Regions from separate parts of the Spongiibacter taiwanensis genome, predicted to be linked through region 2. Evidence: predicted binding sites of a transcription regulator. Region 2 holds the regulator's gene; the other holds the start of a gene.

Region 1 (4,213 bases), 660 kb from region 2:
TGACGAAAAATGGCTGCGATAAAAGGCCACCAACAAATCCTTTGCCGCTCTGGGCATCTTGTCGCTGACACTTACCGGGCCAAACAGGTAGCGCACTTCCGGGTACCGGTGCAGGTAGCGGCCTAGACCTTGCCAGAGGTAATCCAGGGCATTGCGACCCCAGTAGCGCGGCTGCACAAAACTGCGGCCCAGCTCGGCGCCCTGCTCAAAAACCTCTTCGGCTTCCAGTACCTTGTAGTCAAACAAGGTGCTGCTGTAGAGGCTCTCATTGGCCTCCAGTGTGGCAACCCGCTTCAGACGATAGGCACCCACCAGTTCCAGCTGGTTTTCATCCCAGAGCACAATATGGTCGTAATAGGCGTCGAAGGCATCCACATCCCGGCGGTGGCCTGTGCCCTCGCCCACGGCGCGGAAGCTGATCTCTCTCAGACGACCAATCTCGCGCATGATGGTGCAGTCACCGCTGTACTGGTAACAGTAGATTTCCATGCCGTCGCGGGTCGATCCCAGGTGATCGCAGGCGCGAATCGCCCGCCGCAATTCCTGCCGGTCTTCAGGGTGAGCAACGGGTTGCGCCACTGGCATAAAGCAGGGTTCGCCCCGGCGCTTGCGGCTGCCCAATTTGTAAATATGCTTTTTGAACAGGCGCACTTTCGCCGGCGCGGTGAGCGGCAGGTTGCGATGAACCTCCGCTTCAATGGCAGGCCCGATGCTGACCCGCACGGTGCGATTGTTCTGTTTGAACATTTCCCGAATCAACCACAGGGTCGACAGGGGCTTGGCCAAAAGGGACAGCGCGTAAAAGAACACCGAGTTGCGGGCATTGATGTGTACCGGCAATACCGGCGCCGCGGTTTTCTCGGAAAATTTGATAAAGCCATTGCGCCAGCGGCCGTCGCGCACCCCTTGCGGACCAAAGCGAGACACCTCACCCGCGGGGAAGATAATCACCGCACCTTCGCCTTCGAGGTGCTGGTGAATCGCGTTGATGTTCTCCCGACGATTGCGCTTGCCGCTCATATTATCAACCGGCAATAACAGGCTGCGCAGAGGTTTTAGGGCATACAACAGCTCGTTGGCAACCACTTTCACGTCGCCCCGTACCTCGGATACCAGCTTCAACAGCGCCAGGCCGTCGAGACTGCCGATGGGGTGATTTGAGATGATCACCAGGCGGCCACTGACCGGAATACGTTCTTTATCCAGCGCGCTAACGGCGTAGCTGAAATCAAAATACTCCAGCGCCTTGTCGACAAAATCCAGGCCCTGCAGATAGGGGTAGTCGCGCTCAAACTGCTTGAACTCGGCCTCGTGGAACAAATACTTGAGCAGTGCGCTCACGGTTTTTCTTATTCTTGGACTGCCCTGGGCAATGCGGGGAAGCCGCTCATTAATCACCGAATCAACTGAAATCACTGTGGCATTACCTGTAAAAAGAAACGTTAACTGGCCCGGCGCATGGGCAGCACATCAGCCCGGGCGGGTTTACCCTGGGAATCGAGGCTGGCGAGCTGAACCCGCTTTTCCGTCCACTGCACCAGCTCCAAATTGCCATCGTGACCCTCGGCCATGGCAGTGCAGTTCTCGATCCAGTCGCCATCGTTGCAGTACAGCAGCCCGTCAATATGCTTGAGTGCCGGCTGGTGAATGTGCCCGCAAATCACCCCGTCGAGGCCGCGGCGGGCAGCTTCTTCAACGGCAGCCTTTTCGAACACTTCAATAACCTGGCGGGCGTTGGGAATTCGTTGCTTGATGTAGGTCGCCAGCGACCAGTAGTGCTTACCAAACCGGCGGCGCAGGAAATTGGCCCAGCGGTTGAGGAACAACAGCAGGTCGTAGGCGTAATCGCCGATCAGATCTTCCCATTTGCTCAGGCGGATATGCTCGTCGAGGCAGTCGCCGTGAAACATCAGCAGACGCTTACCCGAAACCGTGGTGTAAACCGCTTCCCGTTTGATTTCGATGGGGCCAAAAATCTGGCCAACGTAATCGCGGAAGGGTTCGTCGTGATTGCCGGGAATGTAAACCACCCGCGTACCCGCGTTGGCCATGCGGAACAGGGTGCGCAGCACTTCGTAGTGACTTGGCGGCCAGAACAGGGTGCGCTTGAGAGACCACAGATCGACCACGTCGCCCACCAGATAGATGGTTTCGCATTCAACATTGGCCAGGAAATCAAGCAGGTAATCGGCGCGGCAATCCTTGAACCCAAGGTGGATATCGGAAAGCCAAAGGGTCTTGTACTTAAGCCTTGCGGTCACGTCATGCATCCTCTCTATGCATTTGACGCAAGACTACTGCGCAAAGATGACAGCAGTGGGGCTTTTCCGGGACAGTTTTATGACAGCGTAAGATCGCTGTCATCGACGGGCGTTGGCGCTCAGCGAAAACGAAAAGGGGCGGAATCGCCCTTAAGAGAAGACGATAATTTGAATTATGTCATTGCGCGCAGTTATTTGGCTACGCACTCCGGAAAATAGAGGTTCAGGACGTCGGTGAGTTTCTGCTCGTCGAGAGGCTTGCTGGAAAAGCCCTTGATCGTATCCCAACTATCGGCCTTTTCCTTGTCACTTGGATTCAAGGAGGTGGTGAGCATGACCACCACTGCGCCGGCCTTCTGCTCCTCCGGCAACAACTGGTAGGCGTCGAGAAACTCCCAGCCGTTCATTTTTGGCATATTAATATCGAGAAAAATGAGGTCAGGCTGGCGATACCCCCCTTCCACCCTTTCGGTGAGGTAGTCCAGAGCTTCAACGCCATTACCCACTTCGTCGACCTGCTTGGCAAAGCCGTAGTTATCTATCAGCAGGCGATGAACGAAATTGGTCGCTTTGCAATCGTCGACCAAAAGTACCAAATCAAGCTTTTTCACGGACAAACTCCTTTAGCGTGAAGAATACGGTGGTCCCCTCATTTAAGGTGGATTCAATCCATATTCTGCCGCCATGCATTTCAACAATTTTCTTACAGTGGGCCAAGCCAATTCCTGCCCCTTCAATTTGATCCCGGGTATGCAGACGCTGAAAAATCAGAAACACCCGCTGCAAGTACTGCTGTTCAATCCCGATCCCATTGTCAGCGATGGAAATAAGATAACCCTCCTCGCCGGGGTGCACGCTCACATCGACTACCGGAGCAACATCGGGTCGCTGGAACTTGATCGCATTGCTGATCAAATTTTGCAGCAGCATGCGCAGTTCCATCTTCAATCCATAAATCGTGGGGAGACCTTCACTATAGACCGTTGCACCAGATGCCCTGATTTTGTGATGAAGATCCTGGCACACCAGTTCAAACTCTTCCTGTAAATTCACCTCTTCGGGAACCACTTCCTTGCCGAGGCGACTGTAATCCAGCAGCCCCTTGACCAAGTCTGACATTCGCGCTGACGACTCGTCGATAAAACCAAGAAAGGTCTTACCTTGGGAGTCCAACGCGTCGCTGTAGTACTGGCGAAAAAGATCGACAAAACTGCGCACCGTGCGCAGGGGCTCCTGCAAATCGTGGGAGGCGATATAGGCGAACTGGGTCAATTCATCATTGGCCTGGGTCAATTTTTCGTTCTGGGCAATCAACTGCCGTTCCGCCTGCTTACGCTCTTCAATTTCACGCAATTCACTCGCTCGCCGCTCGCGCAGGGCCGCTGAAAACCCCGCAAAACCCCTTGCCAGCTCACCCACTTCGCCGGGTGCATTCAGGGGCAGATTTTCCTCTGGCAGGTCCAGATGTCTGGAACGCAGCTCATCGGTGATTTTGGCAATGGGTCTGGCCAGATGACGGGCCAGCGCCGCGCTGATCACCCCCGCCACCAGCAAGATGGCCGCCAGGTACAACAGCAAGCGGTTCCGCAATTCCTTGTAAGGCAGCAGTATGGTGCTATCCGCTTCGGAGACATACACCGTTAATTGGTTTCGTTCCGGGTCGGGGCCATACACCACCCGCCGGGCATGAAAGTGGTAATCCGTCCCCTCCCAGCCAAGCACGTTTTGGATCTCCTCCATAGCCCGATTCTCAAACATCGGCGCCATTGGCGGAATCTGGTCGACGATATTGTCGCGCTCACCAAACTCGAAGCGGAATTCATGCTCCGGGCTGGGATGGACGAGGTATTCGCCCCAGTGGTTGGCGATGATCAGGTAGCGCGCGTCCAGATCCAACCTTTTCATGGCAGCAAAGGTCGCATTCAGGTTGTGATTTTTGATCAACACACCGA
Region 2 (4,213 bases):
GATTTGCACATTCACATTCGGGTAATGCCGCTTAAAATCTTCAGCCCACAGGGTCATCAGATTGGCGAGGGTATCGGAACCGACGCTGGAGAGATTTCCGGCGACACCCGACGCTTTCTCGTAAGATGCCAGACCGGGGTCTACTTCGGCGCCCGCCAGCGAGAACCCTGCGGTCACACTCAGCGCCATTGCCATTAGACTTTGCTTGATTTTCACGGACCTCTCCTCAAACCAGTAAACTCGTCTAAGGGGGCACTCTAAACCCCAATTGTTACAGTTATGTTACAAAACGATGACTACCCAAAAAATCACTTTAACTTATTGATTAGTAATGATTTTGGAAAAACACAACTGAAGCAACTGCCCTGGGATATGACACTTTTAATACGCAATTCGGCGCGATGTCGAATCAACACGTGCTTGACAATCGCCAGCCCAAGGCCGGTACCGCCAGTGTCGATGGAGCGACTTTCCTCGACGCGATAAAAGCGTTCGGTCAGCCTGGGAATGTATTGCGGCTCAATGCCAATGCCCGTGTCTTCGACTTCAAAATAGGCGTGATAGTCATCCTGAAACCAGCGCAGAGTAATTTGATCCCCGGCCTCGGTGTACCGCGCAGCGTTGACCGCCAGGTTCGAGAAGGCGCTGCGCAGTTCAGCGTAGCAACCCCGTAGGTCAGCATCATCATCGCATTCAACCCGAATCTCCCGCTCCCCTTTTGCCGCGGCCGAAACCTCTTCGGCAATCATTTCCATCAGCGGGCGCATTCTGATCTGCTCTTGCTCGGAGGCCGGCAACGTTTCCAGCCGCGACAACAGCATCAAGTCTTGAATCAGATTATGCATGCGCCGGGATTGTTGCAGCATCTGAGCGATGGCCCGATCCCAACGGGGGTTTTCGCCACCGTGCTCGGCAAAGGTTTCGAGATAACCATTGATAACAGTCAGCGGCGTACGCAATTCGTGGGATACGTTGGCAACGAAGTCCTTGCGCATTTTTTCGAGGCGATGGGTCCGGGTCACATCTCGCGCAAACAACAACCTACTACCCTGGCCGAAAAAACTGATATTGATACTCAGCTGTATATGCCCATTGACTGGAGACGACATCTCCAATGGCATTTTGTATTTTTCTGATTCGAAATAACGCAGAAAGGCTGGCGCACGGATCAAGTTGACTAGTTGGCGCCCCGTGTCCTCCTCGTGCTGCAACCCAAGCAAGTCCACTGCCGCGGTATTGCACCATTCAATATTACCGGCTGCATCCAACATCACTACGGCGTCCGACATAGACGCAAACGACGCCCGCAGATACTCCACCGTAGCGCCCAGACGCGCCCGATCCTGGGCGCCCTGACGATGCAGGTCGTAGATTGAATCTAAAACCTGTCCCCACATACCTGTTGCCTCCGGTGGCTCACCGTCCATGCCACCCTGTAACCATGTATTCAATTTTTTGAGTTGTAACAACAGCCAAGCACACGCGGCAATAGCAGCAATCAGCAGCGGCCAAACACCCACTTGGAACAGCGCGCACACCAACGCAATGCCAATTAGGGGAATACTGACTTTAGTCAGCTCGGTCTTCCAGCCACTATCCCGCATTGCGTCGTCAGGCGCTTATGCCAGTCGCAGAAAAACGGTAACCGGTGCCTCGCACGGTCTGGATTAACTGACCGAAATCCTGACGATCCGTCTGCAGCGCTTTACGCAAACGGCGGATATGCACGTCAACCGTGCGCTCTTCAACATAAACGTTGGTTCCCCACACCTGATCCAATAGCTGGCCACGACTGTAAGCGCGCTCTTGGTGGGTCATGAAAAACTTGAGCAGTTTGAATTCGGTTGGGCCCATATCAAGGGGGTCCTGGTGGGCAAAGACCCGGTGACTCGCCGGGTCGAGTTTCAAGCCATTCACTTCAATACTTTCCTCGTCACTCTGACTGCCACTGCGACGCAACACTGCCTTAATCCGGGCCATCAACTCCCGGGAGGAAAAGGGTTTGGTGATGTAGTCGTCAGCACCGACGTCCAGACCCTGGACGCGGTTATCCTCATCGTCCTTAGCGGTCAGCATAATGACCAACAGGTCTTTGGTGAGCTCTTCACGACGCAGACGGCGCAGCAATTCAATACCGCTGGTCACTGGCATCATCCAGTCGAGCAGAACGAGGTCGGGGCGCTGATCAACGATAATGCCATGGGCTTCCTGGGCATTACTGGCTTCCAGGCACTGGTAGCCGGAAAGTTCGAGGCCGACCCGAATCATCTCGCGAATAGCCGCCTCGTCATCGACAATCAGAATGGTCTTTTCATTCATTCTATAAGCCTTTAACGACGATTTTCATGACTGCATTAAATCGACACTTGATGACATTTTTATGACGATCGGTTTTTTTCTAATCTAATCAAACACTACCGTTTTATTCCCGTGAACTAGCACGCGATCTTCCAGGTGATTGCGCAGGGCACGAGCGAGTACCGCCTTTTCCACGTCTTTCCCCAAACGCACCATATCATCCTTGCTGTGTCGGTGGTTCACCCGAATCACATCCTGCTCGATGATGGGGCCTTCGTCGAGGGTCTCAGTCACGTAATGGCTGGTTGCACCGATAAGCTTCACCCCACGATCAAAGGCCTTTTGATAGGGATTGGCACCAATAAATGACGGCAGGAAACTGTGGTGAATATTGATCATTCGGCCCGGAAACGCCTGACAAAACTCCGGCGGAATGATTTGCATGTAGCGGGCCAGCACCACGCAGTCGGCTTGGGCAGCCAGGGTGAGCCGCATAATCTTGAGTTGGGCCTCAACTTTCGTCTCGGGAGTAACCGGCACATATTCAAAGGGAATACCGTGCCACTCCACCATACTGCGCAGGTTTTCGTGGTTACTAATGACGCAGGGAATGTCGCAGTCCAGCTCACCGCTGTGCCACCGGTGCAGAATATCGGCAATGCAATGGGAAGCGTGGCTGGCCAGAATGACGACTTTACGTTTGATATTGGAATCCACCAGCTGCCACTCCATGTCATAGGAGCCGGCAATCTCTTTAAAGCCTTCGCAAAAGGCATCAACACCGTGGGTCAATGACGCTGCGCGAATTTCATTGCGCATGAAAAACCAGTTACTTTCGGCGTCAGCGTGATAATTCGCTTCCGTTAGCCATCCGCCTTGCTCGGCAACATACTGGCTCACCCGCGCGACAATACCAACCCGGTCGGGACAACTGATAACCAGTCTTAAAGTATGCTCCATAAACTCCTACGCCTTGTTCAAAATGCCCTTGAGCGCCTGGGGCAGGTCTGCGGGCAACACAACCGTTTTCGCATTGCTGGAGCTGGACAGCTCCACCAGGGCATCTGCATATTTCTCGCCCAGCAAAAACAACGCCGGCAACTCTTCTCCCTTCACCGCCGCCGAGATCGCCTCAATCGCCGCGCCGCTGGCCCGCGCCAGCACAACCTGCGCCTGGGCATCCCGCTTGGAAGCCTCTAGCCGCCCTTCTGCCTCCAGAATGGCAGCCTGCTTTTCGCCCTCGGCTTTGGTGACTGCCGCCCGCCGCTGGCGCTCGGCCGCCGCCTGCTCCTCCATCGCCTGTTGCATGGTTGGCGAGGGACTGATGTCCTGAATTTCCACCGTCTTCAGGGTAATTCCCCAGTCGGCAATATCGTCAGAAATTGCCGCCTTCAATTTGGCTTTGATCTGGTCTCGGGAGGACAGCGCCGCGTCCAGGGCCATCTCGCCGATGATGGAACGAAGCGAAGTTTGTACCAGATTCTGAATGGCCAGAGTGTAATCCTCCACCCCGTACACCGCCTTTTCTGGCGATACAATGTTGATATAGGCCACCGCGTTGGCAATGATCACCGCGTTGTCCTCAGTGATAACTTCCTGGGAAGGGATATCCAGGACAATATCCTTGGTCGTGATCTTATAGGCCACGGTGTCCACGTAAGGAATAATAAAATTCAAACCTGGCGCCAGGGTGGAGTGGTACTTGCCCAGACGCTGCACAATATATTTGCTGCCCTGGGGCACCGTGCGCACACCCATTGAAATGGTGACCACCACCATGAACAGCAAAGCACCGGTTACTGCGAGACTTTCCATATCTTCAGCCCTTTAAGAGTCTGGTGAGAAAGACGCCGCGCTACCCCGCCTAACGGGACGACTCGACGTGGGACACAATCAATTTATTGCCAGACAGTTC

What was found. The regulator PhoB, encoded in region 2, activates phosphate uptake and scavenging genes when phosphate is short. The targets are predictions, from matches to a motif close to TGTCATAAANNTGTAACA.
Region 1: NCG89_RS03520 (UDP-2,3-diacylglucosamine diphosphatase) is a predicted target of PhoB. The motif match lies at 2,329-2,346, and genes of this name have one in related genera.

The regions. Positions count from the first base shown of each region.
Region 1 covers NZ_CP098455.1:719,700-723,912, forward strand. The annotation lists gene olsF (bifunctional ornithine lipid synthase OlsF) at 1-1,416, opposite strand, end outside; gene NCG89_RS03520 (UDP-2,3-diacylglucosamine diphosphatase) at 1,443-2,261, opposite strand; gene NCG89_RS03525 (response regulator) at 2,453-2,872, opposite strand; gene NCG89_RS03530 (ATP-binding protein) at 2,859-4,213, opposite strand, start outside.
Region 2 covers NZ_CP098455.1:64,016-68,228, reverse strand. The annotation lists gene NCG89_RS00320 (PstS family phosphate ABC transporter substrate-binding protein) at 1-216, opposite strand, end outside; gene phoR (phosphate regulon sensor histidine kinase PhoR) at 309-1,604, opposite strand; gene phoB (phosphate regulon transcriptional regulator PhoB) at 1,612-2,319, opposite strand; gene purU (formyltetrahydrofolate deformylase) at 2,404-3,258, opposite strand; gene NCG89_RS00300 (SPFH domain-containing protein) at 3,265-4,113, opposite strand; gene NCG89_RS00295 (NfeD family protein) at 4,163-4,213, opposite strand, start outside.